Regions from separate parts of the Paenibacillus sp. FSL P2-0121 genome, predicted to be linked through region 1. Evidence: riboswitches for the same ligand, from Rfam matches in the RefSeq annotation. Region 1 holds a riboswitch; each other region holds the start of a gene.
What was found. A riboswitch is a leader RNA that binds a small molecule or an ion and turns the genes downstream of it on or off. The one in region 1 is predicted to bind cobalamin.

Region 1 (7,510 bases):
TTCAGCAGGCCTTAACAAATGAATTCATTCATCGCAGATTAGACAAAAAGGTTGCCACAGTCATTACTCAGGTCGAGGTTAGCAAAAATGATCCGAATTTTCAGTCTCCCTCGAAACCAGTGGGCTCCTTCTTCACGCTTGAGCAAGCAGAGGAGATGAAGCGTGCCAAGCCAGATTGGGTCATCATTGAGGATTCAGGACGAGGTTACCGCCGTGTTGTTCCATCGCCTAAGCCGATTGATATCGTTGAAAAAGACGTCATTAAATCACTCATTGAGACGGGTTATGTGGTAATCGCTGTTGGCGGAGGCGGGATTCCCGTGATCAAAACCGAAAATAATACCTACGAAGGTATCGATGCAGTCATTGACAAAGACTTTGCTACAAGTCTGCTGGCCGAACAGATCGATGCAGAATCTCTTATCATTACAACAGGAGTTCCTCAGGTATGTGTGAATTTCGGTACGCCTGAGCAGAAGGCTCTTGAAGAAGTTACAGCGGCAGAAATGTTGGTATATGCGGAGCAGGGTCATTTTCCTGCTGGCAGTATGCAGCCTAAAATTGAAGCAAGTCTTGGCTTTTTGAAAAAAGAGGGACGCAGAGTTATCATTACCAATCCGGAAAATATGAAAGCTGCGATGAGCCAACAGGCTGGCACACATATTGTAAATTAATAAGATCTAATTTATCTCATCATTTCATGGAGACCGCCACTGATCTAAATCAGGGCGGTTTTTTGACATATTCATGAATTGTTATCTAACTGTTGCTTTCAGATGGCCATATTCTGGTGAATAAAAGGAAGATAAGAGGTAAAACTATGTCCACTATAGAGAAAAAAATACATTAAAATGCGGGGGTAAAAGATGATATCGAATAAAGGAACAACACAACGTTTTACCAGGGCTACAATTCTTTGTTGTATTTGTGCATGTACGGTATTGCTAAGTGGTTGCACTAAAGCAGCGGATGAGACTCAAGTGCCTACTCCAACAGCTCAAGTAGAAACTGCAGCACCTTCTGCAGAAGCAACTACACCTGTACCTACAAATAACGCAACAGAACAACCCCTAACATCTGCGTCACCCGGCTCAAATACTGGGAAACTTCCAGAGGGGGTTAGCGTTCAGAGAGTTATCAAGGAGGTTTCGTTAAAAGATAACTATCATAAAAAGGTTGAGCTGCTAACTGACGGAGGCAAGCAGGTCACCATTACAGATTCGAATCAAAAGATTGTTTTGCAGCAGATTGAATATGACGGAAGGATCACTGCGGTTAAGGGTAAACAGGTTACTGTTCAAGTGGAGGGCGGTAAAGAGCAAACCTTAACGATTCCTGATCATATAGTCATTGAAGATGAAGACAAGCTCGGATTGAATAATGGCGTTGAAATCGAGTGGACGGTAAATGCAGATGGACAAATCGAAAGTGTGGAATTGGACGATTAAAAATTTACCGAGGTGAGCTGGATGAAATTTCTAATCGTACTTGGTAGTATTCTTGTTCCCATTGTTATGCTGATGTTACAGGGGAAATCGATAAAGTGGCGTATGGTTTTTAATGTTGTTTCGGTCTTAAGTGCGATTATCTTTGGAAATATTTCCGCTTTGGCGATTTACGAGATATTAAGAGATCATGCTGTGTTTATGACCTCGATCCATGCGATATTTTTGAATCCAATGTTTCTTATTACCGGAGCCTATCTTGGCGTATATTTAATTTATCGGTTGATGATAATTTCGTATGATGAGGTTTATATGTGATCGGTACAATACAAATAGGGATGTTCCTGCGAAGGACACCCCTATTTGTGTTGTTAACAGGACCGATGCTTAAGAGGACTTTCCTACAACGTTTGTTCCGCTCTTCGTGATCTTGTAGGTGATAATATCCCCATTCCAGAAGTGGAACTTCAGGATAACCTCGCCGTCTTTAACATCTTTAAAGAACGCGGGAAGCAGCTTGATTTCTTTAGTGTTATAAGAAGGTGAGAAGGTATTGCCGAATTCCTTAAATGGAGTCCAGTCCTGCGGACCTGCATTGCCACCAGCGGTATATACAGCTTCCATTGTGGCAAGCTGGTTACCATTAAAGGTGGTCGGAATGGCAAAGGATTCAGTCGTGCCTTTTGCATCGCTTAATTTAGCTGTGTCATACACAATGACCTTAAGTCTCCACGCAACACCCTTGTTGAATTTCAGAGTCAGCACGGCATTTTCACCGTATTTTTGGGAAGCTGTGAGCTTTTTGAGTTGGGTGGCTTTGAGGGTGAGCTCCTCACCATTTAAGGTGTAATCTTTACCTTTGGTCAGATACTTTCCGTTGGCACTAATGGTGGTTAGCTTATTGCCGTTCAGGTTTAGCTTAACCTTGGTATCTTTGATTTGTGCACCTTTTTTTAGGTAGACCAAATCGCTTTCGGTGCTGGAGGAACGCTCCTTCAGACCAGACATTAATACATTGTGGAGTTCAGGATCAGACCACTTATAAGTTTTACGGTTGAAATGCTGCCCGTTATCCCAGAGCATGGAAGTCATTTTCTTTTCTTTCAAATAATAAGTCAGATACTCAAAGAATTTAAGCTTCTCGCCCTGTTCAATCACACCCGTGTCTTTATCGAACCCGAGTAAACCAAATTCACCGACGATGACAGGGATGCCTTTAGCTACAAATGTATTGTAAACGTTATCAAAAGTTTGAGTGATATCGTTTTTTGTATCTTTTTCAAATGTGGTGTAGCCGGCAATGTTCACACTAAAAGGCCAGAAGCCATAGAAGTGAACGGTCGCAATAATATTTGGATCGTTCAGAGCCGTAATCGTCTTATAGAGATGATCCATTCTTGTTTGCGTAGGTGAAGACTCTAATGAAGGTAATACAAGTGGGCGGAGGTCGTTTTTCCCACCGGATTTCCGCACGATTTGATAGAAAGAGTTATTAAGTTCAGTAAGCATTTGTTCCATTTTTGCTTCGTCTGTGCTTCCACCATCGGTGAACCGAGGTTCATTTATGCTCTCGAACATCAGCTTATCGGATTTGTCCTTGAAGCGATCGGCAATTTGAGTCCAGGCTGCATTATAACGTGCCAGCGTTTCATCGTGTTTTTCTTCCATATGGCTTACCCATAGCCAGGAATCATGATGGACATTAATCATGACATAAAGCTTGGCGTCCAGTGCCCAGCCGACAACTTCTTCCACACGGTCGAGGTAGGCCTTTTCTAGGGTATAGTCTGGTGCCGCACCCATGTGAGTATCCCAGGTCACAGGAATCCGAATGCTTTTATAGCCTTGAGCGGCGATCTTTTTAATAAGTTCTTGGGTCACACGTGGATTGCCCCAGGAGGTTTCATCCTCACCTGTAGCATCTAAAGTATTGCCGAGGTTCCATCCGGGCTGCATTTCGTCTACATAGGATTGGATCTTACTCTTTGGCGCTGCCTTAGCTTGTTGCTCGTCCTTAGTTGCAGCTGCGGCCATGGATGAGAACAGAGAGAGCAGAAGAGCGGTGACAAGTGTCAATGATAAGAAGGATTTCTGGATTCGCGTAGTCATTGAATTCTCCTTTGTGAGATAAATTTAGGATGCTTGGACCTGGCTTTGACGCTGTACTTGGTGGTTAAATGAACGCAAACACCTCCAGTGTTATTTTTGTAAACGCTTTCTTGATATACCCTAACATAGAATACACTTAGCGAGTACCTTACTAATTTGTGGTAAATTCATATAAGAATTAGTGATTTAAATTAATTTTCCCCACAGTTGGATAAAGAAATTATTTAAATAACCCCTAGTCGTAGAAATTGGTTATTCAATAGGATTATCTCTAGCTGCCCGTTATACAAAAAAGAAATATAACATGACAAAAGCATATATATTAGATATGATGAAGCATGAAAATTTAAAATTAGAAATAGGTGCCAACTATGAATGTTGCGGAAGTACAATCATAGATTGGTTAAATGGAAAGCGGGTGTGAATCCCGCGCGGTCCCGCCGCTGTGAAAGAGGAGTCCTTGCAAAATGCCACTGGGAAACTGGGAAGGCAGCAAGGGTGATGATACTTGAGCCAGAATATCTGCCTTTTTCTGTTACACCATCAAACTCTACGATCGATAGAGAGGTGCTTGAATAGTGTTTGCCAGCTATTACTGTGGTTCACTATCTTAACCTCTTGACGTTTATGTTGAGTGGTTTTTTTGTGGTTATGAGAAAGTTTATTCTGTTTTTTATCATAGGTATGAAGGGAAGGGTTATGGAAAAATGAAGAAAAATAAGTTTTTAGCGTGGTTACTTATTGTAGCTGTATTTATTACGACATTCTCTACAAGTGTAATCCCGGCTCAAGCAGATGGAGCAAGCTCTACCCTTAAAGGGTATGTATCTGTATCCGTAGAGAAATTCACCTTAGGCCAAGGGTATATTAAGGAACCTATTAAAGTTCCGATTTATGAAGGCGATAATGGCGCATCTTTAATAACACGTGCGCTAGGTGATGGGAATTATAGATATTTAGGAAATATAGATAGTGGTTTTTATTTATCAGAAGTTAAAGATAGTGGCAGAAGCGAAGTCAATATTCCACAATATATTTTAGATATGATTTCAGCCGATGGGAATACAGTCGGCACTAAAGCAGACCCCGAGTGGTTAAGTCAGTTTGACTACACCTCCATGTCGGGTTGGATGTATGCAGTAAATAATGTGTTTCCTCCGTTTGGGATGACCGATTATAAGCCTCAAGACGGTGACATCATTCGAACTCAGTTCACCACTTATGGCTATGGTTCTGATCTTGGCGGCTGGGGGGAAATCCCAGTTCAACTTGCCAATAAGGATGCTTTAACTGCGGAAATCGCCGAGATTAACAGTGCCCCTAATAAAGAAACTATTTTGGACAGACCAGTAGTGCAATCGGCAGTTTATGAAGCCTATTCCGTGCTCGAAAACATGGCAAGCTCTCAAATAAGTGTAGATCATGCGCTTGTCGGTCTTAATAATGCATTAGACATAGAACCCCCTGTTATTACAGTAAGTGGCATACAAGATAAACAGGAAGTATCCAATAAAGAAATAAGCTTCAAAGTAGCTGTCACAGACAATGTATATAGTGACATTACTCCAGAAGTGAAGCTGAATGGAGTTACTTTATCACCTGCAAATGGGGAGTATAAAGCTACTCTGAATTCAGGCAGTAATGCAATTACTGTAACGGCTCTTGACGGAGCTGGAAACAAAACAAATGTAACTTATCAGGTTACTTACAAACTGGAAACTTCAGTTGCCGTCAAACAACAGTTAGATAAAAACCTTGCTTATATTTTAAATACTGTAAAGAATCCAACGTTTGGAACAGGTAGCGGAGAATGGTCAATCCTTTCTCTGGCTCGGGCGAACTATACAGTACCTAACGGTTATTACGATCTTTATTACAACAATGTAGCTACGAAAATAGCATCAATCATTAAAGAGGATGGAAAACTCGACGCCAATAAAAGCACAGAGAATTCCAGAGCAATATTAGGACTTACCTCTATCGGAAAAGATATCACAAATGTTGCGGGATATGATCTGAGAAAAGCACTGGCTGATTATCAATATATCCAAAAGCAAGGCAATAATGGTCCGATTTTTGCTCTGATTGCGTTAGATAGCCATAACTATGAGATCCCTGTAGTTGATGGAGTTACAGAACAGACCACAAGAGAAAAACTAGTTCAGTACATTTTAGATAAAGAGGTTAAAAAAGGTACAGCAGAAGCTGGTGGCTGGGAATTAGGCGTAACCAAAGCCGATGTCGATATGACTGCGATGGCGATGCAAGCTCTTGCACCTTATTATGCATCCCGTGATGATGTAAAAGCTGCCGTGGATCGGGCCATCCAATGGCTGTCCGATAACCAAAACAATCAAGGCGGATTTACAAGCTGGGGAAGCACTAGCAGCGAGAGTATCTCGCAGGTAATTGTAGCCTTAACTGGTGTAGGCGTAGATCCGCACACTGACGCTAGATTTGTTAAAAGTGGAAATTCGCTTATTGATGCATTACTTAGCTTTGCTGCACCTGAGGGTGGATTTAAGCATATCCTCACAGGCAAAGTGGACAATATGGCGACGGACCAAGGTACGTATGCTCTTGTGTCCTATGATCGTCTGATCAATCATAGCAACCGTCTCTTTGATATGAATGATGTGCAACTGGAACAACCAGAAGAACCGGGGCCTGGGCAACCAGAGGGTCCGAAAGAACTTCCGTTACCTTCTGGGGAGAACCCGAAAGTTGAAATCCCAAATGACGCTAATGATTATATCGTTCCGATCAGCGCTGGAGATAGCAACAAAGAAATCACAGTAGCTATTTCGGAAGAAAATCAATCAAAGGTTAGTGTCAATTTACCAAGTAACAGCGACCTTCCTCAGATAGAGGCCATAAAAGGTAACGTATCTGTAGTCATTCCTAAGGGTGCAAAAGTTACAAGTGGGGATGCCTCTGCGATTGAACTGATTTCAGCTTTAACCGGTGCAGAATCTGCACTAAAAGATAGTGTGAATCAGATTATTCCTGGGGACAAGAAGCTTGATAACATTCTTCAAGCATTTTCCATGGGTGGTAGTGCAAGAGTAGAATTTAGTCAATTTATTACGTTAACCTTTAAGGACCTTAAAGGAAAAGAAGCTGCTTATATTCAATATGGCACCCCTCATGCCATTCAAAAATTTGCAAGTGATGACTTAGGTTTTGCAAGCGGTAAGTCTGAGTATGCCTATGATAGTGGAAATGACTTAATTGTAAAAACCAATCACTTCACTGACTACATTGCGTATGCTTCCAGTGCAGTACAAACACCTGGCGGCGACGGTGGTAACGGTAATGGTAGCGGAAATGGTGAAGGAAATGGCGGCAACAATGGTGGCAACAATGGTGGCGGAACCACTCCATCGAAACCATATGTAATCCTGTCCGTGGATAAGCTTACGATTAATAAGGGATATGTTGTTCCATCTGTACAGGTAGAGCTCCAATCTGGTGACACAGTGTGGTCTGTACTAAAAAGAGTGCTGGATAGCCGCGGTATCGACTATAGAGATTCCTGGAACAGTGACTTTGGAAGTGTATATGTTGAATCCATAGCTGGTGATGGGGAATTTGACCATGGCAGCGGCAGTGGATGGATGTATAATGTGAATGGGAAATATCCTAATTATGGAGCATCTTCATATGACCTAAGTTCCGGGGACAGAATTCAGTGGCGTTATACTACGAATTTGGGTGTGGATCTAAATGCACCGATACCAACTACAAGCCCTACTCCAACCCCAACGCCTAAGCCTGGTGCTACTCCTGCTCCTGGTGGGGGAGCTAATCCGGAAGCCGGCGTTGATCCAAATGTGAGTCCATCTCCAACAGTGACTCCTAAGGATCCTACCCAGAACACGAATGATATTAAACAACTGTATACAGATGCTGATAAGATCTCTTCCTGGGCCTATTCAGCGATTGAAACAGCTACA
Region 2 (7,510 bases), 2.9 Mb from region 1:
AAAGACGGACCTCAGCCATTTGATGGTTCGCACAGAAGTGCGCAGCAAAGTAGCAGATTCCCATCTAGGTCATGTCTTCGACGATGGTCCAGGGGAAAACGGCCTGCGCTACTGCATTAATTCAGCGGCACTGCGCTTTATACCAAAAGAGGATCTGGAGAAAGAGGGCTATGGCGAGTATCGTGTACTCTTCCAGCCTGCCTAATCTTCGATAAAAGCGAATACTGTACTGTCTTACAGAAAAGAAAAGCCTCCAATTCACGGTATACCATGAATTGGAGGCTTTTTAATTCATAGAAGCTTATTCTTTATTCTCGTCCTCGTTAGCTTTCTTATCCTTTATTGAGGTTGTCACCTTTGGCTCTGCTGGTCCAGGGAGTACCGCCTTTTTCAGTTCCCGATTTTCCTGCCGTATCCGCTGGGTCTGCTGCTCCCGTCGTGCACGGATATTTTTGCGGGCAAACCAAACGATGACTAAAATAATGCCCGCACCGATTAGAATCGGCAATGCACCTGCAAGAATTACAAAAATCCACTGAAACATAACAGATAGTGCGTTCAGGCTTCCTTTTAAAGCATCCGATGCCCGTTCTAGCAATGGACCTTGCTCTGCCTTTTCCTTCACGGCTAAGCTCTCATCCGTCTGGTACACTCTAAGCTCTACCGTTGAAAAGGATACGTTCTGATCTATATATCGCATTCTGCCTTTGATCTGCTCAATCGTTTCTTGAATCGAACCAAGCTCGTTTGCAAAGGCGACCAGATCACTTGATTTCGTTGCTTTTTTCATAAACTCTGTGTATTGAGCTTCCATTAACTGCTTTGCCTTTAGACGCGACTCCAGATCAACATACTCCTCCGAGACATCCTGACCTTGAATACTGCGCTGTAGCGATTCGTGTTTTACTTTTTCCAAATTATTCAGAAAAGGAGAGAACCCGGAGGCAGGCACCTTAAGGATAAACGTCCCTCCTTGCTCATATTGCGACATGTTTTCGTTAAACTCTATAATATATCCTTTAGCCATCGTTACCATGTTGCGGATTTCAGTCTGAGCTTTACCGTAATCTTCTACTTCCATAGTCAGATTGGCATGATAGATTAGCTTCTTGTTCAATCCTTCCACGACATCACTGCCCGTGAATCCCGCGTTCCCTTGATCCGTGTTCTCTGATGTCAAACCTTTTTCAACTGGGGCTTCGTTGCCTCCCGCTGCTGTCTCAGCTTCTGCTGAGGTGCTCTTATCCGCTAATGTAGCTTTCGAAGATTGCTCAGTGGTTGCTGCAGCAGAATTACTCGTATTTCCGCCGTCACCAGCTAATTTGTCTGCCGCCGAATTGTTATCACCCGAGCCACAACCTGCCAATACCACCGCAAGAATTAATAAACATAAGTAATGCAGACCCCATTTGCGCATTCTCATTCCTCCAAAAGTGTAGTGGTTATCCCTAGCATTGTAACGTTACGGAATGTCATGTTCTGTACAGATCTCTTCCGTCTCTCATTTCTATAACGCCCCAAAACTTGGAAGGTTGCACTGGAATATGGAATTCCGGTAAATTTCTTTTGGTTTTTCATGTTGAATACACAAAAAGCCGCATTTCTGCGGCTCTTATTGGACATATTTTTGATGTGGGAAGGTGACCCGAAAGTTAAAGAACTCATTTGCTTACAAACTCATTATTTGGTACAATTACCACGTCTAACCTAGTAAAAAAAGCCAAATACCCTCTATTCATAATGAATGAGGGCGTGACACGGCTTTGTTGAGACAAGCTCCACCTTGCTAAACAGAGCCGTTCATTGAATGATACTATCAATTACTATAAGGGGAGGTGAACCCTCATGGCAAAAGACGTAGTTTGTGAAGTTAACTCCTGCACCCACTGGGCAGAAGAGAACAAATGCAGCGCTGAATCGATCTTCGTAGCTTTCCACAGCTCCCAAGAACCAAAACGCGCAGAAGAAACAGATTGCAAAACTTTCGAAAGTAAATAAGTAAATGCCTGAAGGGACCCTCCACGGTTCCTTCTTTTTCTTTTTCATTCTAACAAGATTGAGAATTATTATCAAGTAGCTGATTATAAAAAAATAAGTGAACTAAAAAGCCAGGGTAAATTACCCTGGCTCTAATTTATTTATGTCTATTTTGATGCAATAACCCCTGACTTTTCCCTCGCAATAGCAGCAGCGCTTACCATGTTACGTAGTGCATCCTCTGTCTCCTGCCAGCCACGTGTTTTCAGACCGCAATCCGGATTAATCCAGAACTGTTCAGGGTCCAGCACCCGCAGCGCACGATCGATATTCGCCGTCATTTCTTCTACAGCCGGAACCCGCGGGCTATGGATGTCATACACTCCAAGACCGATTCCTTTATCATAGGCCTGCTCCTCAAAGCTGATAATCAGCTCCCCATGGCTACGTGAAGTCTCAATGGAGATTACATCAGCATCCATAGCCGATATGGAATCGATCATGTCATTGAATTCGCTATAGCACATATGCGTATGAATTTGTGTCGTAGCCTTCACATGGTTCGTAGCAACGCGGAACGACTTCACTGCCCAGTTCAGGTAATGCTCACGGTCTTCTGCCTTAAGCGGAAGTCCTTCACGTATAGCCGGCTCATCCACTTGAATCATTTCGATGCCTGCATCTTCCAACGCTTTTACTTCATGGCGAAGGGCAAGAGCAATTTGATTGGCTACCTCTTCCCGGCTGAGATCATCACGTACAAATGACCAATTGAGGATAGTTACAGGACCCGTCAACATTCCTTTAACCGGAAGCTTCGTCAACGATTGTGCATAGACACTTTCTTTAACAGTCATAGGCTGTATAAATGCAACATCCGCGTAGATCACCGGTGGCTTAACGCAACGGGAACCGTAGGATTGAACCCAGCCATTACTAGTAAACAAGTATCCGTCCAGCTTTTCTCCGAAAAACTCCACCATATCTGTACGCTCGAACTCACCGTGGACCAGAACATCCAGACCTAGCTTTTCTTGGAAGGTAATTGCATCCGCGATCTGCTCACGAACAAATCCATCATAACGCTCCTGATTCCAGACCCCTTTACGCCATTTCAATCTCGCCTGACGCACTTCTACTGTCTGCGGGAAGCTACCAATTGTAGTGGTTGGCAGAAGTGGAAGCTGCCATTTCTCTTGCTGCACCTTTAAGCGTTCAGCAAAAGGCAAACTGCGTTGGTCCGGCAAAGCTGCAAGTGCAAGCACTTGCTCCGCCACATCCTTACGACCACGCTCAGGTAGTGCGCGGAATGCTGCAATAGCTTCACGACTAGCGGCCAGCGCTGCTTTAGCAGCTTCTCCTTTATCTGCGAGGGCTGCTCCGAGCAAACTAAGCTCTGCAAGCTTCTCATCGGCAAAAGCTAACGCATTCTTAACTGTCGCCTTCAGCTTCAACTCACCTTGAACGGTGACTGGGACATGCAGCAGACTGCAAGAAGGCTGAAGAATAAGACGATCAAGCGGCACATGAACGCTGAGCTTTTCTACCAGTTGCAGCTTAGCGTCTAAATCGGAACGCCAGATGTTCCGTCCATCAATAATTCCGGCACCCAGCCATTTGTCCTTCGGCCAGCCAAGACGTTCGATAGAAGCCAGATTCGCTCCACCATCGTGCACAAAGTCAAGACCCAAGCCTTGAACAGGCAACTCTAGCAGTGCCTCCAACGGTTCAGCAGCTTCGAAATACGTCTGTAAAATAATATTCAAGCCCGGCACGGAGCCGGCAATTTCTGTGTATATCGAGTTAAGCAGTGTTAATTCTTCTTTACTTATGCCTGTAACAATCGCTGGCTCATCGATTTGTACCCAGCTTACCCCTTCTTGCTTCAGTTCCTGTAGCAGTTGAACATAGACTGGAACAAAACGTGCAGCAATCTTGGCGATATCTGCCGCTGCGTAACCTTTGGACAGCTTAAGGAAGGTATACAGACCTAAAAGTACCGGTTTACCTTCAATCCCTGCCTGCGATTTAGCAAAACGATAAGCCGCTAGAGGTTTATTTTCAGTCAGGCGTGGTGTTTGTGTGCCGATCTCTGGAACGATATAGTGATAGTTCGTATTGAACCATTTGGTCATCTCACAGGCAGTAGCCTCAGCATTACCACGGGCCATTGCAAAATAAAGATCAAGCCCGATGTCGCCGCCATCATACGTGTACCGTGGAGGTACAATTCCAAACATAACAGCCGTATCCAACACATGGTCATAAAAAGTAAAATCATTTACCGGAATAAGCTCAATTCCTGCCTCTTGCTGGGTCTTCAAATGCTGCAGCTGAATTGCTGCCATTTCGGAGCGGAATTGCTCCTCATTTATTTTCCCCTGCCAGTAGGCTTCCAGTGTCTTTTTCCACTCGCGGTTCTTTCCGATTCTCGGATATCCAAGATTGCTTACTTTTACTTTATTCGTCATCTCGATACACTCCCTCTTCCATCTCTTATTTCAAACTCCAAAGCTACTTGCTTTCCTATAAAAAAGAGCGCCCTTCCCTAAAAAAGTCAAAGGGAAAGACGCCCATGATATACCCATGGTTAACGTCTAACACCTCCCTATCTTCCGTAGGTGAAGCAGTGCTGTTGAAACAGGCAGGTCTCCTGGCTAGCGGCGTCAACATCTTGAGCAGTCTTCCCAGCAGTAGTAAATTGCCAGTGACCTCTGTTGCTCGAGATTCTTCCGTTACAGTGGCGGGACCGCATCGGCTTCGAACCGAATTTCCCTATTAAGTCTACCGAATTACTATTTTCCGGTCAGCACCTGTCTCCGATATCATTCATCATTTGAGTGTCTTAATCTGATGTCATCATACGTGAAAGCCCCAGCAATCTGCAATAGATTACTGGGGCTTCTGTTATATCGATTCCTTATAACGGACTTAGAAAAATACGAAATATACTACAGCAGCAAGAATTATACGGTATATAGCAAACGGTAAGAGCTTGATACGATTGATCAGTTTTAAGAAGAAACGCATCGATAACAGCGCAAATAGGAAGGCACTAATAAAGCCTGCAATAAAAAACGGCAACGCGTCCATGGTGAAATATTGCCAGTTTTTCATCAGTGACAACAGACTGGCACCTGCCATGATGGGTACTGCCATAATAAACGTAAAATCAGCAGCGGCACGATGGCTCATCCCGAGGAGTACGCCACCAGAAATCGTCGAGCCCGAGCGTGAAAATCCAGGCCATAACGAAAAACACTGTACAAGACCTACACCAAGTGCCTGTTTGTATGTAATCTGATCTACACTCTCAGTTCTGATCTTCTTCGGCCCAAACAGATCGGCAATAATCATTAATATAGCCCCAATCACTAGACCAATTAACACTGTTGATGTAGAGAATAAATGCTCATCAATATAATCATTAAACAGAACACCTAACACACCTGCAGGCACTAACCCTACCAGAACCTGAGTCAGCTTGAGGTGCCCGCCCTGCTCCAACTTCGGTAGCTCCTCTGTTACAGGATCCAACTGCTTACGGCTGAAACGCTTTAAACCCAACAGATCAATGAACCGATTTCTAAAAATCACAACAACCGCTAATATTGAACCCAGTTGAATAACTACTTTGAAGGTATTTGCCGTATATTGTCCAAATAACTCCTGTGATTTCAGCCACATATCATCAACAATAATCATATGACCCGTGGAGGATACTGGAGCAAATTCGGTTAAACCTTCAACAAGCCCCAAAATAATGGCTTTAATAATCGTTAATAGCTCCATGTGTTTCCCTCCTTTTTAATAGTCATTTCTATTATCAGTCCACTACCCGCTTAGCCCTCAGTGTTCATTCTCCGGCTGCGTTTGCGGAAGTACAGAAACCCAAGGATAACTAATCCGCCAGCAATTAGTACATAGACTACATTGGAGTACACATCCATGTACATGGCAATGTCTTCCCAGGATTCGCCCAATGCCGCGCCAATAAGCACAAGCAGCAAATTCCATCCCAATGTGCCAATCGTTGTGAAGATCATAAATACTCCAAATTTCATGCCCGACATTCCCGCCGGAATCGAAATCAGACTGCGGACCAGCGGAACCATCCGACAAAACAATACAGTCCAATAGCCATATTTATCAAACCAGGCGTCAGCCTTGTGGATATCTTTTTTAGTGACGCGAATTAGGCCCCCCCAGCGTTCAACCAGCTTCTCTAACCGGCTCACATCCAATAATCGGCCAATATAATAGAGAATTACTGCACCCAGTAGTGATCCAGCCGTGGCAGCAATGATTACACCAGGGATCGTTAAGCTCGTCGTAGTGGTCATAAATCCTCCAAAGGGCAGGATCACTTCTGAAGGAATTGGTGGAAATATATTTTCAAAGGCCAGCATCAGAAAAATACCGAAGTAACCAAACTGCTCCATAAAATCTGTAATCCATGCTTGCATCTTGTTACCCCCATTTCTCATATCAAGTTCTTCTTCAGGTTGCGTAAATAGCGGCTGCGAATAAAAAAGAAGTATAGTCCTTGAACAGCCAAATATCCGAGTAACACCGCGCCTGTCTCCGTTGCGATAGATAAGTAGAACAACCGTTGAAGCGCAATAAAGGCAAACACACTGTGTAAAATAGCTATTCCGACCGGCACAAAAAACAACAAAGACAGCTGAATCGTAACTATTCGATTGAGTTCTTTATCCGTAAGCCCCATCTTGGACAAAGTGGAATATTGATTGCGATCATGATCAAGATCGGTATATAACCGGAAGTAAAGAAAGCTGCCTGCCGCAATAAAAAAGACAGTACCCACCAGCAAGGAAGCAAAAAGCATTGTGTTATACAATGTTTTCTGAAGCTCAAACAGCGTGCCGCTGATCACAATCGCATACGGAGAATCACTTTCATAGGACTGTTTGCCTTTATGGGCAAGATCAGCTGCGATACCTACCGTCTGCGGAAAATCCTCTACATAAAAACCTGTATAAAGATCCGTCTGCACGGGATCAATAGCACTGTAAAGCTCGTCACTGATCACGACACCACTAAAATCCCCGCCATCTCTACCATCCAGCTCCGGCAATAAATATTCGGCAATGGGGACTTGCTCGGTATAACCTATTTCTTTAATGGCAAGTCCTTGCTGCAAGGAATAGACCGCTTTTACTCTGCCTTCTGTTAAACTGCGATCCCGCTGCGAACCAATCATCACCAGACCTTCGTTGCCCACCAGAGCACGCTCATCTGTTGGGAAACCTGCACGTTGCAGGGCGAGATTATAATCACTGAAAGCAATCAAGGGAAGGCGTAAAGTGCGATCGGGTCCAGTCTGAGCTTCGACCTCAGCATATTTAATCGGGATACTAAGCGCTTCATAAGGGAGTCCGTGCGTCTTGAGCTCTTCCTTAATTTCGTTCAGATGCTGATCAAAGGGTACACCCGTCTGATTTCCTTTGGCTACATAACCCACTGCTGCGGGATAATCCAATTTCAGCTCTCTGGAAAGTGTATGTATCGA
Region 3 (7,510 bases), 170 kb from region 1:
GATAGCATATGGGGATGAGTATGAGCCCACGCATCGGACCCGGATGACCTTAATTGCTGGATTTGTCTCTGTTTCGGATGCTATCGGACCTCATAGCCGCTATTGGTGCAAAAAACACCAGTTATCAGCGTTTTCCACACCAATAGTTGCACTGGAGTCCGAAACTTCGCTCCAATGGCGATAAATATGGAAATAGCGGCTGCTGAGTCCTAAACTCCACTCCCAAGCCACTAAATGAGCGAATGGCGTCTGCTGTGTCCGCCAAACCAGTTGGGATGAGTATGAGTCCACGCATCGGACCCAGATGACCTTAATTGCTGGATTTAGGTATATTTCGGATGCTATCGGACCTCATAGCCGCTATTGGTGCAATAACCACCAGTTACCAGTGTTTTCCACACCAATAGTTGCACTGGTGTCCGAAACTTCGCTCCAATGGCGACAAATGTGCGAATAGCGGCGGCTGTGTCCTATAGCCTATGGGGATGAGTCTGAGTCCACGCTATCGGACTCAGATGACCTTAATTGCTGGATTTAGCTATATTTCGGATGCTATCGGACCTCATAGCCGCTATTGGTGCAAAAAACACCAGTTATCAGCGTTTTCCACACCAATAGCTGCACTGGTGTCCGAAACTTTGCTCCAATGGCGATAAATGGGCAAATAGCGGCTACTGAGTCCTAAACTCCACTCCCAAGCCACAAAATGAGCGAATGGCGTCTGCTGTGTCCGCCAAACCAGTTGGGATGAGTATGAACTCACGCTATCGGACCCAGATGACCTTAATTGCTGGATTTGCCTCTGTTTCGGGTGTTATCGGACCACATAGCCGCTATTGGTACAAAAAACACCAGTTATCAGTGTTTTCCACACCAATAGCTGCACTGGAGTCCGAAACTTTGCTACAAAGGCGATAAATGGGCAAATAGCGGCTACTGAGTCCGATAGCCTTTGGGGGTGAGCATAAGCTCACGCATCGGACCCAGATGACCTAAATTGCTGGATTTGCCTCTGTTTCGGGTGTTATCGGCCCACATAGCCGCTATTGGTGCAAAAAACACCAGTTATCAGCGTTTTCCACACCAATAGCTGCACTGGAGTCCGAAACTTACCCCCAATGGCGATTAATATGCAAATAACGGCTACTGAGTCCGATAGCATATGGGGATGGGTATGAGCCCACGCATCGGACCCAGATGACCTTAAACTGGGGAATATCAAGTAGACAGTGTGTTTGAAAAACTAGAGATCAGCCGGGAACACTAGGGGTACGGGGTACGGGGTACGGGGTACGGGGTACGGGGTACGGGATACGAGTTACGGGGTACGGGGCTACGATGTATGAGCATACCGATCATCTCCTAGGTTTTTATTGTTTCCACGCCTCCGTCTTACCACTAGTGTGGGCTGGAGATCACATAGCATATGTTTGCCCGCAACCTGCTGGGACCAACTTACGTCTATACGCTCCTGACCTACTGAGATCAACTTACATCTCTCCCCCCTTGACCTGCTGAGATCAACTTACATCTCTCCCCCCTGACCTGCTGAAACTAGCCTACGTCTATACGCTCCTGACCTTCTGAGACCAGCTTACATCCCTCCCCCTTGACCAACTGGGATCAGCTGGCTCGCACTTGCTCCCAATCTACTATAACCACGAACAGCAGAGCAGCGATCTCCGTTACTGGAGAACCGCTGCTCTGCTGTTTTAATATTATTATGAAGTCTATAGTTTGAAGCTGGACAATGTCTTTTGCAGATCTTCTGCGAGCACCGCTAAATACTGAGCTGAAGCTGACATTTCCTCCATTGCGGATAGTTGCTCCTGACTCGCTGCACTTGTGTCCTGAACACCTTCTGCACCTTTACTAGATATAACGTTGACCTGTTCCATAGCTGCTGCGACACCTTGTGATTCCATGGCCACATGAGCAACCGCTTCTCTAATCTCCGCTGTCTGTAAGGTAGCTTCTTTAATGGAAGTCTGAATCTCATGAAAAGCTTGAGATACCAGATGACTTTGAACTACGCCATTGGTGACTAGCTCAGTACCCAAAGCCATGGATTCTACTGCGCTTTCGGTTTGCTTTTGGATATGTGTAATAATATCTGTAACCCGCAAAGAACTATTTCTAGTTGCTTCCGCCAGATTACGAATTTCTCCAGCAACTACAGCAAATCCCCGTCCATGCTCACCAGCCCGTGCTGCTTCTATAGAAGCATTGAGCGCAAGCAGATTCGTCTGTGTAGCAATACCGTTAATCGTTGTAATAATTGTATTAATCTCTTGTGACAATGTCCCTAGATTAGAAACAATCTCCTGACTCTGAGTTACACTGAGGTCAATTTCCTTCATCTGCACAATGATTTGGTCTACAGCCTCTACTCCACGATCCGATGAACCGGAAACTACTCCCATTAGATCCGACATTTCATAGCTGCTGCCCTCTACGGCTGCAATATCATTGGTCATTGCTTTTATGGAACGTGTTGTACTGTTAATGCTCTCTGTCTGCTCATCAAATCCCGCAGCAATCTCTCCAGAAGATACAGCGATCATTTGTGAAGCCAATGAGGTCTGCTCAGCACTAGCGCTCATCTCTTCCGATGAAGCTGACAGCAGTTCTGCACTCTCTGCAATCCCTTGCATCATCTTCCGCAAGCCCTGCAGCATATTGTTAAATGAACTGTTAATTTGGCCGATCTCATCCTTAGCGGTGTAAGTTGCTACCACAGTCAAATCTCCATCTTCTGCCCGCTTCATTAGTCCTTGCAGTTCTTTAAGGGGTTTTGTTATCAGTCGAATAATTGCAATACTAATTACGAAACAAATCACCCAGGCGAACGTAATCATTATGGTATTGTTTACCCGCATGCTTTTAGCGGTTGCCATGGAATCTGAATTGTGTTCATCAGCATCTTTAAGCAAAGAATCACTAATTCCTTTAAGTAGGTTGATCATTTTTTCACGGGATTCGTTAAATTCGCCTGAAAATACTTTATAGGCCTCTTGATTATGATTACTATCAGCAATCTTTATAATGTTATCCCGCTGTGCACGATAATCTGGCAAAAAGGATTCATACTCTTTGATTTTACTTACAATAGCAGGATCATTATACTGAATCGCTTTCACCTTGTTCATAAGTTCATTATTATCCTGAACCTTCACTTGGATACTCTCAGAAAGTTCTTTGTTTTTGCTGGCATTTACGCTAATCAAACGCTCCAAAAGATAGGATTCAATAGCCCGATTATTCGTACGCATCTGCCCTACGTAAGAAACAGGCAATAAATTTTCATTATATGTCTCATTTGTTTTTTCGGCCATTTGGGTCATCGTAATGATGCCTATGCCACCTACAACATTAACCATGATTACAGCGAATACCAAAAGCAACCCTATTTTGTATTTCACTTTCAAATTTTTCATCTACACTCCGCCTTCACATTATCTTATGATCTATCTATTTTTATCGGTCGGAAGGGCTAAGAGTTTGATGATTTTTTAAATATTGTGTCGAATAAAAGTATATATTGTCATAAAACGACTTTCCTCAAATATAAAAAGGACGGGCACCCGATCCGCTATTACTCCGAATCCAAGTGTGCCCGCCTACTCAAACTTCCTCTTCCTTATTCTCCAGAGGTATAGTACCAGTACAAAGTATCACCGTTCTGCAAAATATAACTGTCTGCACTGATGCTTGGATCCGCATCCCGGTTCGTTTTATACTTCCATCCGCTGCTTGGGCCTCCATCAAATTCAGCCAACCCTTCAATAGATTTCACGTAGATGCTTCCAGCGTTGCCGGATGATACTACCTTAGTCCCTAATTGACTGACTAGTAAGCTATAAGCCGTTTCGCCCTCTTTTAGAGCTACTGTTGTACTGGCTAGGATGGTTCCTTTCCGGCTATCTCCAATCACTGAGAGGGTAGCGGTAGCTTTTGCTGGAGCAATAACAGACGATCCGACAGTCAGAGACTGAGTATAACGCGCTACGCTCGGTACGCTGTCTTTAGTATAACCGGTAACAGTCAGTGTATAGCTATTTGCCGGGAGACCCCCATCAACAACAGCTACACCTTGTTCATTCGTGATTACCTTCTTATCACCAATCGAAACCTGCACACCTGCAGCCGGTGAGATAACCGGATCAGAAGTGAAGCTTTCCTGATTCCACACCCACTTTTTCTGTGAAACCTTTACAGTAAAAGCTTCATTAGCTTTTGGCTGTGGTGGGGTAAGCACCACAGCATCTACAACCTGTGTATTTTCTCCTGCATAATAGACAAGCACACGATCGGATTCCTGTAGTTCGAACGCATCCATACCCACACTTGGATATATCCACTCCCCGCCGCGTGATACCACGAAGCTCCACCATCCGTCGTAAGTACCTTGCGAAACTCCATGGATACCTGATACAAAGTTGCCATAAGACGATTTGGTGATATCTACTTTAAAATCATCGGTAGACCCTAGTTGTTGCAACGCTTCAAGGGCATTGGAGGCTTTCAAAGTCCCCTCACTAATCAACCCTTCCGGGCCTTCAACGGTTAGCGAAGCTGTTACATTCTTAGAAATCACTTTTAGAGCTTTTGTATATTTAGCAATCGTTGGGGCTTTGCCTTCACGGTAGCCAGTTACAGTCAGTGTATAGTCACCTGCGGGCATATTTCCTGAGAATACGGCCTCACCTTTAGCATTCGTCGTTACCTTGTGAGCTCCAATTTGGACCTGAACACCCGCAGCTTTTGCAGTTACAGGAGAGGAAGTATTCGTAGCAGCGTCCCATTTCCACGTCTTACTAGTTACAGTGACGGTAAAAGAATCGCCCTCTTTAAGATTTGCTTTGGAAAGCGTAACGGAATCCACAAGCTTAGTGTCGTCTCCGGCATAATAAACCAGTACCTGATCTGAATCTTTAAGTACAAAATCACTCATGCCTACATCGGGATTAATCCATTTTCCGTCACGCGATACAACATACATCCATCCGTCATAACCACCAAAGCTTCCAGCAGCAATACTTCCGATGCCAGTCACATAACTGCCCGAAGGATTCGTGATCGGCAAGTTCGTTTGAAGCGCCAGCTTCTCTAACGCTCCAAGTGCGTTGCCAGCATAGGCGTACCCTTGTGCCAACGTGGCCTGTGGTCCCTCAATCGTTACTGGAGCGTAGATGAGTGAACTCTGAATGGAGGATTTGGAAAAATCGTATAGCTTACTGTTGCTTCCTTTATACAGCAAATTATAGGCAACCAGCGCCTGAAGCCCTTGCTCTGTCGCCAGAATATTACTGCTTCCACCACGGCTATGGGTGAAGCTACCATCAGCTAGACGATAGCTGAGCAGGTTCTCCATTAGATCCACTTTGTTTTTGGTGTATTCTAATCCACTAGGATCAACTCCGAAGGATGTGAGTCCAAGGATTGCTTGTGCGCTACTTTCAGCACTGTCACCGTAACCCCCATGGCTATCTTGAGCTGCAGATAACCAAGCTACGGCTTGTAGCCCTGCTAAGTAGGCTTCGGGATTATTTTTATGTGCCGCCAGAGCCGTCAAGGTTATCGCTGTCATATCAGGCTCACTTGCGCCTGAGGTTAGTGCAAAGCCCCCATCCGGATTCTGTTTGGAGAGAATCTCCGTAAGGAGCTTATCCGCCGTCCATTTCGCGTCACTTGGGATATTATATTTACCAGAATCCAGCGCAAGTAAAGCATATACCGGATTATTAAGCGTCTGTTCACTGAGCTTGCTATTATTATAAATTTTCTCAATCAGATTATAGCCAGGAGTCGTTCCGTTACCAGCAAAGCTAGTAGGATCTGCACCAATCGCTCTCACTGCGAGCACGATTCGAGCATAATCGGTTACATTGGTGAAATCGCCAGCTGCATCCTTTACTTTTTTCTCAAGCTCTGAAAGGTAACTAGCCGGCAGCTTGTACCCTGCTTGCGCTAATCCAATGGCTTGCCAATCCGATTGCACGCCACCTTTCAAGAGATATTCTGCAGCCGCATAAGTCGCATCCGCAACATTAATCCGCTCCGCAGCAGTTGCCTCCAGACCGGCGCCAGCGCCCGCTTCTGCAAATATTTGTCCCGCCGGAGCAAGAGATGTTCCTAGAATTGAAATGACCATGAATAAGGCCAGCCCAAGTGCTACAAACTTGGAAGACATGATTTTCTTCATTGTTTAACCTCTTTCTGTATAAGAATGGGTACTGCCGGGAATAAGACGCATAACATAAAGACCGCCCCTTTGGAGGGCGGTCAGGGAAGATTACAAATTGAGGCTGCGGCGCTTGCTTCCTGCCAACAGTCCATCTGTATATGTTCCACATTCTTACCCCACGAAGAATAGAAACGCTCACGAAAAAGGCAGGTCTCCTGGCTAATGCTTCATCGCTGTTCTTCACCTTCCCACCCTACCTTCGGGGCAGTGGCTTATAGAAGAAACGCTCCGCACATACAGTGGCGGGACCGCGCCGGACTCTTGCACCGGACTTCCCTTTTAAGCAGACGACTAGATTGATAGAGTCTGCACCTTTTCCAGTATGTAGTATCTTATTTTGACATCCATAATCATATCTATTAATACATAGCATGTCTATAGAAAAGCTTAGTATGGGCAGCAAAAAAATGAACAGCAATACGCCACCTTCCGGTAGTTATTGCTGTTCAGAAAGCTTGTTATTCGACTGTTCCATCCGGACTTGCAGTCGGGGAGGGTTCAGCACTTGAATCAGAAGCTGGTGGAATATTAGGGTCGGGATCTACGATCAATGTAAATCTTCCGGCTTTGATCATACTTTTCTCTAGAATTGTCGCTCCAGGCTCCAATGTAACCTCAACCTGATAGGAAGGTTGTTCACCTTCAGTCACAGCTGTTGCGGAAGGCAACCCAGTGCTGTCCTCAGTATTAGAGGAAGGCGTAGGAGACGGAGATGCATCAGCTACAGCATTAGTAGCATCTGCACCTTCTGCTGTTCCTCCAGTAGTGCCAGCGGCATCTGACTCGTCAGCAGCGTTTCCCTCATCCGTCCCATCCGTTGACGGCACTGGACAAGTCCCATTCGTAGCAGCGACCTTAAAGCTTTTATCTATCTCTGTAGACGAAGACATTAAACTAATCTCAGTCGGTTGAAACTGCACACAGTCATCTGCACTTGCGAAGGTGAACACCAATATGCTGCTCCCCTTATCTCCTTCGACGCTCTGATCCTTCAAGTATACTGAAGCTGGAGGCAGCATATTGCCTGCACTCTGAACAGGGGTCGGCTCAGGGCTTGTCCCCGGCAGAGCCGTCTTCGTATCATCCGGACGCAGCATACTGAATACGATAATTGCAATAATCACCAGAATACCCGTAATGGAGCCGGAGATTAAGAGTCGAAATCGGCTGCGGCTGATCCAGCGCGCCAGCGGGGAAGCCAGTTGGGAGCGGGCTTCATTGTACACATTTTGCAGAGCAGGCCGAGCTGCCGCGACATAGTTC
Region 4 (7,510 bases), 370 kb from region 1:
TGATGTATAGCCTTTTTAAAAGCTTCTTTCCCATGATGTTCATATTGACTAATCCAATTACTGTATGACAATTAAATAGAAGAGAGCTGCTAAAACAAACCGGTATAGAGCAAACCACTCCAATCGAAGTCTCTTAATCAGTTTGATGAACGTCACTACTGCAATCATTGCCACAAGAAAGGATGTCGCAAAGCCAATTAACATTAGAAGCAAATCGTCAGAACTCAGCAAATCACGACTATCGTACAAATCCAACAAGCTTGCACCAAACATAACAGGCACAGAAATAAGGAATGTAAAATCTGCAGCGGCTTTTTGGCTAGTGCCAAGCAACAGGCCACCTGAAATCGTCGAACCTGATCTCGAAAATCCCGGCCATAACGCCAAGCATTGAAACAGACCAATTCCGAAAGCCTGTTTATAATTAATCCCATCGATAGTATCAGCGGTTTCAGTCCGCCTATTCCGCGCTGCAATGATCATCAACACGCCACCAACAACTAGACCTATCAAAACAGGGGTTGGGCCAAATAATTGGCTTTTTATTGTGTCCTTGAAGAGAAGATATAGGGTTAATGCTGGTAACATAGCCAAAATCATATGAATGACATTTAATCCTTTGCTTTTGGAAAAATCCATTCTAATCATATTAACCCCAATCTCCAAATACCTTTTCCAATAAAGAATTAAAACTGCCATCACTGCACCCAACTGAATAACAATTTTAAAAGTTATTGCAGCATCTCCCTCAAAGCTAAGCAAATCGCCTGCTAGAATAAGATGTCCAGTAGATGATACTGGTAAAAATTCAGTTAAGCCCTCTATTATGCCAAGTATTATTGCTTTAATTACATCAGTCATTAGTGCATTGTCCCCTTTCGGAAATAAAATCATTTAATTTCCAGTATAAGGGAGACAAGTAAACTTCCCCATCGATTAACCTAACAATATTCAATTCAGAATGACATAATTGTCACATTGCTCATTATTCCAATCTTAAGTAACTCCTTTATTAAACTATCCTTTCCCGTTAGCATAACAACAGTATCAAACATTAAATTCAACCTGTATCAATAAAAAATCCGTTAACCTTCTGAACTTGCTGCCCGTTATTTTGGATAATCAATTTCAGAGCATGCAGCAGATATGAATACCGAAACGTAACTTCCATTTGATCATTCTGCAGCCGCGTGCGTGGAGCCTCAATGACCATCATGATTCCAAAGCGCTGAGAAACCACACAGAACCGCCACCCCGACCAAGAATTGGGGGTCCTTTTTTTGCAAAACACAAAATATTAAGTATAATGTTATTGTCGAAACGCTAAGGCGTCTGTACAGGATGGCTACCTGGCACTGATGATGGCAGGCCAAGCGCTTTATAAAGTTTTCTTTATGTGTATTTATACTTTAGGAGCGTGGTTATCTATGAAAATTAATATTACCGCACATTTTAACATTGATATTACTTTATCTCTTCATCTGTTAGCCGTAGCCAGTCTTGCTTATGAACTCAGTTCACTGACGAGCTCGTGAAATTCGAGCGAAAAGTATCTGTACTAAGACACCTTGTGGTGTCTTTTTTATTTTTATAGTAATTACCATCTAACCGATCTGCCCCCGCAAGAGAAAAGCAGCTTATGCTGCTCCTCCTCCACCATTCTTCATTCTGATTGCTGTCAGCTTGCGCCACACCTTCCATCTGCTCGACAGTGACCACTAGTCATACCGTTTTCATTAGCGATTTCGCGCCATGTCTTATCTTCCTTGATACGTTTCTCCAGAAGAACAGGGAACGGCAGGGGCTGTCCATCATATTCGACTTCAGGAAAGATTAGGCCATTCATCAATAAATATCACCCTGGATACTTATTCACATGTTCTCCCCAACTTGCAGGAAGCTGTGCCCCGATGTATCGGAGATTCTATTCTAGGAACCCGAAAAGAAGTGGAGAAAATTGACGAGACACCCACTTTACTCGACTAAAGGTTAGAAGAATGTTAGAAGTTGATGCTTGTACAAAAAAAGGCGCAGTTCCAAAAACCCGGGAACACGCGCCACTATCGACTTTGTAAGGATGCTGGTGAAGGGAATTGAACCCCCGGCCTACGCATTACGAGTGCGTTGCTCTACCCCTGAGCTACACCAGCTTAACGCTGTTTTTCTGCCAAACAAAAAATATTATACAACTTTCAGCCAGAAACGCAAGCCTATTCTCCCTGTTTTCCGCCCTTCTAAACTGCTAATCCACCTGTAGCTTACGCTCCACAGACTCTAACTTTCCACGGCTAGTAGAGGGTTTATCGCGGCGGTCGTCTATTTTAAGTGAGGTAGAGACACGTTCTGCACCTGCGGAAAAAGGAGACTCATGCAAAGCTTCTACCGCGGCAAAAATGCGTTGCAGAGGCCCTTCGATGATCGTCCCCATGGACGTAAGTTCATAAGTAATCCCTTCTACTGTCTTCAGCACCCGCTGCATATCCGCAACATAGCTGCTAAGACTGGTACTGCCTGTTCCAATTGGAATAACTGTAACTTCAGCAATAGGCATGAGAATACCTCCTCGAAATTTTATAGTAGCTGTCTCCTTCCATTGTAACAATTCCACCGCTCTGTCACAAACTAAGCAAGATTATCCTCCCTTATCTCTTCTATTTCTTCTGATTACTCCAAAATATGACTTTGGGCTAAGGGTATTTTCTCATGAGCAAATTCTAGGGTCATCTGCACTATATTTATGGACTCTTTGTGGCATCTTTTCGGACAATTTATGAATCATTTCGCATCTCCCTGTGGATCAATTGTGGATTACTTATGGACAGCCTGTGGATCATTTGTGGAGTACTTTTAAAGAACCCGCTCCCCGCGCGGGTTTTCTAAAAAACTGTTTACAAACACAACATCTTGGGTTATTTTTATCTAACGACAACAAAATATAGTGGAGACAGGCGCTTTGATCCTTAACCGGATTTAGAGCTTAATAGGGAAGCGCGGTGAGAATCCGCTGCGGTCCCGCCACTGTAACCGGATGGCCTTCTTAAGCTTCTGGGAAGCTTGAGAATCCACATCTCCCGGCAAATGCCACTGAGGGTTAGGAACACCCTTGGGAAGGCGCCGAGAGATCCCACGGAAGCCAGGAGACCTACCTGTTTCGACGACACCAACTATTGATGCCTGCGAGGAACAGGGATGGTGTCCGCATGCGGTCATCTACGTAGAGACCTCTGCAAATATCCGTGTGGATATTTACATAACGCATCGGGCATTTTCTGCCATCCTCGGGTAGGGGATGCTTTTTTTATGTAATCTGAACAAATATACGACTGCTTATAGCAGTCCAACTTCTTATGGATATATGGATTTGATGATAGATGTTTTTCTTTTATACTGAGAGGAGAGCTGTACAATGACGTTGTTGGAGAGACAATTTAATGGAGTAGAAAATGCACGGGAAGTTCTTTTAGAAGAGCTCATTGATTTAGGCCGGGATATTATCGACAGTCGGGATATGGACCTATTGCGCGAGAATGCCAATTTGAATGGAGAGAGTTTCTCCGGTAAAATGAGCAAGTTCGGCAGTGAATATTCAAAATGGTACGCCCGCAATTTTACGATGCCGCCACAGCTAGTGCAGGCTATTGATGACAATGTCGTCTATGTGCATGATCTGGATCAATACGCGATTGGAACGACGAACTGTATTTTTATCCCGTTTGATAAACTTCTCCGTGAAGGTTTCAATACCGGCAACGGCAGCGTTCGTCCTCCGAACTCAATAATGACAGCTATGTCTCTGGTAGCGATTATTTTCCAATCCCAGCAAAATGCTCAATATGGTGGTGTATCCGCCAATAAACTCGATTACGATCTGGCACCTTATGTAACCAAATCCTTCGCCAAGCTGTTCCGCAAGGGTCTGGATTATTTTGAAGAAGGACAAGCTGACGAATCTTTGGGCGAGATTACGATGAGCCGGACCGATCTGGCGGAGTCATATCCAAGAGCGTTCCGTTTTGCACTAAAGGAAACCGAAATCGAAACCCTGCAAGCGGCTGAAAGTATGGTACATAATCTGAATACCATGTCCAGCCGATCCGGTGGACAAATACCGTTTACCAGCATCAACTACGGTACTTGTACTTCACCAGAAGGTCAGCTTGTGATCAGTTCTCTGCTAACCGCAACTATGAACGGACTTGGCAGCGGAGAAACACCAGTGTTCCCGATTCAAATCTTCAAATGCAAGCAAGGAATCAATCAACAGCAAGGCGATCCTAACTATGAACTGTTCCTAAAAGCAGCTGAATGTTCTGCGCGCAGACTATATCCAAACTTCGCTAATCTGGACGCTCCGCTCAACTTGCAGTATTATGATCCAAGTGATCCTGATACGGAGTTCGCTACAATGGGCTGCCGAACCCGAGTGCTCGGTGACCGTTTTGGGCGTAATCATTGCTCTGGGAAGGGCAACCTTTCCTTTAATACACTGAATCTGGTTCGGCTAGGTCTGGCACACGGCACAGTAACAGGCAGACGTACCGTCGCAGACGAAGCTGGCTTCTATGAAGATCTAAATCATTATATGGATATTGCGCTGGAAGGACTTCTCCATCGCTTCCACATCCAAACCGCACAAAAAGCTAAAGCTTCCGATTTCATGATGCGAGAAGGCGTCTGGGAAGGCGGCGAACACCTTGCACCTGATGACACTGTAGGCGATCTGCTGAAGCATGGCAGTCTGTCTCTTGGCTTCATCGGTATGGCGGAATGTATGAAAGCTATGTACGGTAAACACCATGGCGAGGATATGGAAGTTCATTCCAAGGCGCTGGCTATCGTGCGTCATATGCGGGACTATTGCGATCGGAAAAGTGAGGAACTGGATCTTAACATCACCCTGTTCGCAACTCCAGCAGAAGGTTTGTCCGGTAAATTCACCAAAGTTGACCGCAAGGTACTGGGTTCCATTCCGGGCGTAACCGACCGTGAATATTATACGAACTCTTTTCACATCCCTGTATACTTCGATCTGGGTGCTGCTCAGAAGATCAGCTTGGAAGCTCCTTTCCATGAATACTGCAATGCCGGGGCTATTTCTTATGTCGAATTAAACGGCAATGCCCGCAACAACCCATCGGCTTTTATCAAAATCATTAAATATGCGCTCGAACAACAGGTCAGTTATTTCAGCATTAACCATCCGATTGACCGCTGCTCCAGCTGTGGATACGAAGGCGTAATTGGGACAAACTGTCCTTCCTGCAACGCAAATGAGAATGATGTGCACATCCGCCGTTTGCGCAGAGTTACAGGTTATTTAACCGGCGACTATCAGACCCGCTTTAATGCCGCCAAACAAGCTGAAGTTCGGGATCGCGTTAAGCATCTATGAATATTTGCGGTTACTATCCGGAGTCGATTAACGAGGGAGAGGGCATGCGGGCCGTCCTCTTTCTCAGCGGCTGCCGCCATCGTTGCCCGGGATGTTTTAATCCCGAGACATGGAACTTTAAATATGGAGAAGTCTTCACCTTAGAACGACAACATGAAATCATTGCAGAAATCGCCGCTAACCCTTTGCTGGATGGTCTGACACTGGCAGGCGGCGATCCTTTTTTCTCAGCAGAAGAGTTGCTGGGGTTCATTCATGAGCTTCGCACTGTACTGCCAGGGTTCTCAATCTGGATTTACAGTGGTTATACGTACGAAGAACTTACAGCCCTTCCCGGTACGCCGGAGTGGAATCTACTTAAACAGTGTCAGGTGTTAATAGATGGAAGATTTGTAGAAGAACTGAAAGATACTACGCTTCTCTACCGGGGAAGCTCCAACCAACGCATTATCGACATTCCGGCCAGCATGAACGGCTCGGAGGTCTTTCTGTGGCAGCCTGCTGCGCTATAATATATCAATTTTTGATATTGAAAATTAATTTGAAATAAGAAGGGATGAACTAAACATGCCGCAATTCGTAGTAAAACCGGATAATCGCCAACTGGCTTTTGATGAGAACCGTCTTTCCGTCTACGCTGACCGTATTCTGGAAGGTCTCGATCAACTAAATAAAGAAACTTTGCTGCGTGGAGTGAATTCCAAACTGCGTCGTGACTCGGTAAGCGGAGAAGAAATCAGCAACGCCTTCACCATGAGCGCTCTAGAGCTTGTAACAAAAGAAGAGCCTAACTGGAAGTTCGCAGCTGCCCGCGCCCTTCTGACTACCCTTTATAAAAAAGCTGCCGTCCATCGCCGCTACAAAGCTTATCCAGAAGAGCCTTACGGTGAATTGTATCCACTAATTACGGATCTCGTGAAAAAAGGAATCTATCGCGAAGAACTTCTAAGTCATTACACCAAAGAACAAATTATCGAACTAGGCGGGTGTATCGATTATACACGCGACCTTTTGTTTGACTATATCGGTCTGCTTACGCTATCCGACCGTTATTTGGCGCATGATTTTGACGGCCGTGTAATGGAGCTTCCACAAGAACGTTATATGATTATTGCTATGTACCTGATGCACCGTGAGCCAGCTGAAAAACGTCTTGAGCTTGTAAAAGAAGCTTATTGGGCTATGAGCAACATCTATATGACTGCTGCTACACCTACAATGTCCAATGCCGGCAAAAAGGTCGCTGGACAGCTATCCAGCTGCTTTATTGATACTGTAGACGATTCCCTAGAGGGTATCTTTGACTCCAATACAGACGTAGCACGTCTAAGCAAAATGGGTGGCGGCATCGGCGTTTACCTTGGAAAAGTACGAGCACGTGGTTCGGATATCCGTGGCCACAAGAACACAAGCTCCGGCGTAATCCCTTGGATTCGCCAGTTGAACAATACAGCAGTCAGCGTAGACCAGTTGGGCACACGTAAAGGTGCTGTAGCTGTTTATCTTGATGTATTCCATAAAGATATTCTCGCTTTCCTCGATCTTAAGCTGAACAACGGTGACGAGCGCATGCGTGCACATGACGTGTTCCATGGCGTCTCCCTACCTGACCTGTTCATGGAAGCTGTAGAATCGCGCAGCCATTGGAACCTCTTCTGCCCTCACGAAGTGAAAAAGGTCATGGGCTGGACAGATAAAAATGGCCGTCCACTAGGATTGGAAGATTTCTACGATGAAGAGCTTGGCAAAGGTACTTTCCGTGAAAAATATGCTGAGGCTACAGCGAACCTGGAATTATCCCGGATCACTGTTCCTGCGATCGACATCATGAAACGGATTATGAAATCACAGCTAGAAACAGGTACACCGTACATGTTCTACCGCGATACCGTGAACCGGACTAACCCAAACCGTCATCAAGGTATGGTTTTCTCCTCCAACCTGTGTACAGAAATTATGCAGAATCAGTCTGCAACAGTTATTGAGCAAGAAGAATTAGTAACTAAAGATGGCCAGACCCGGATCGTTATTTCCAAAATCCCTGGCGACTTCGTAGTCTGCAACCTGAATTCGATTCACTTAGCACGGGCGATTCCAGCTGGCGTATTAGAAAGACTT

Region 2: it holds a riboswitch for cobalamin, as region 1 does, so the genes downstream of both, metE (5-methyltetrahydropteroyltriglutamate--homocysteine S-methyltransferase) here and MKY54_RS03950 (S-layer homology domain-containing protein) in region 1, are expected to answer to the same signal.
Region 3: it holds a riboswitch for cobalamin, as region 1 does, so the genes downstream of both, MKY54_RS04625 (DUF4430 domain-containing protein) here and MKY54_RS03950 (S-layer homology domain-containing protein) in region 1, are expected to answer to the same signal.
Region 4: it holds a riboswitch for cobalamin, as region 1 does, so the genes downstream of both, MKY54_RS02375 (anaerobic ribonucleoside triphosphate reductase) here and MKY54_RS03950 (S-layer homology domain-containing protein) in region 1, are expected to answer to the same signal.

Annotation. Positions count from the first base shown of each region.
Region 1 is NZ_CP150245.1:917,682-925,191, forward strand. It holds gene arcC (carbamate kinase) at 1-674, shown strand, start outside; gene MKY54_RS03935 (hypothetical protein) at 867-1,448, shown strand; gene MKY54_RS03940 (transposase) at 1,470-1,763, shown strand; gene MKY54_RS03945 (cellulase family glycosylhydrolase) at 1,833-3,554, opposite strand; cobalamin riboswitch at 3,898-4,099, shown strand; gene MKY54_RS03950 (S-layer homology domain-containing protein) at 4,262-7,510, shown strand, end outside.
Region 2 is NZ_CP150245.1:5,037,681-5,045,190, forward strand. It holds gene msrA (peptide-methionine (S)-S-oxide reductase MsrA) at 1-205, shown strand, start outside; gene MKY54_RS22400 (DUF4349 domain-containing protein) at 302-1,417, opposite strand; gene MKY54_RS22405 (DUF1540 domain-containing protein) at 1,846-1,998, shown strand; gene metE (5-methyltetrahydropteroyltriglutamate--homocysteine S-methyltransferase) at 2,145-4,448, opposite strand; cobalamin riboswitch at 4,603-4,809, opposite strand; gene MKY54_RS22415 (undecaprenyl-diphosphate phosphatase) at 4,909-5,769, opposite strand; gene MKY54_RS22420 (DedA family protein) at 5,820-6,443, opposite strand; gene MKY54_RS22425 (FtsX-like permease family protein) at 6,461-7,510, opposite strand, start outside.
Region 3 is NZ_CP150245.1:1,089,932-1,097,441, reverse strand. It holds gene MKY54_RS04630 (methyl-accepting chemotaxis protein) at 1,731-3,437, opposite strand; gene MKY54_RS04625 (DUF4430 domain-containing protein) at 3,641-6,205, opposite strand; cobalamin riboswitch at 6,375-6,578, opposite strand; gene MKY54_RS04620 (glycosyltransferase) at 6,706-7,510, opposite strand, start outside.
Region 4 is NZ_CP150245.1:543,132-550,641, reverse strand. It holds gene MKY54_RS02400 (undecaprenyl-diphosphate phosphatase) at 58-861, opposite strand; gene MKY54_RS02395 (hypothetical protein) at 1,061-1,240, opposite strand; gene MKY54_RS02390 (hypothetical protein) at 1,679-1,846, opposite strand; tRNA gene MKY54_RS02385 (tRNA-Thr) at 2,079-2,150, opposite strand; gene MKY54_RS02380 (MTH1187 family thiamine-binding protein) at 2,243-2,551, opposite strand; cobalamin riboswitch at 2,930-3,165, shown strand; gene MKY54_RS02375 (anaerobic ribonucleoside triphosphate reductase) at 3,407-5,392, shown strand; gene nrdG (anaerobic ribonucleoside-triphosphate reductase activating protein) at 5,389-5,904, shown strand; gene MKY54_RS02365 (ribonucleoside-diphosphate reductase subunit alpha) at 5,960-7,510, shown strand, end outside.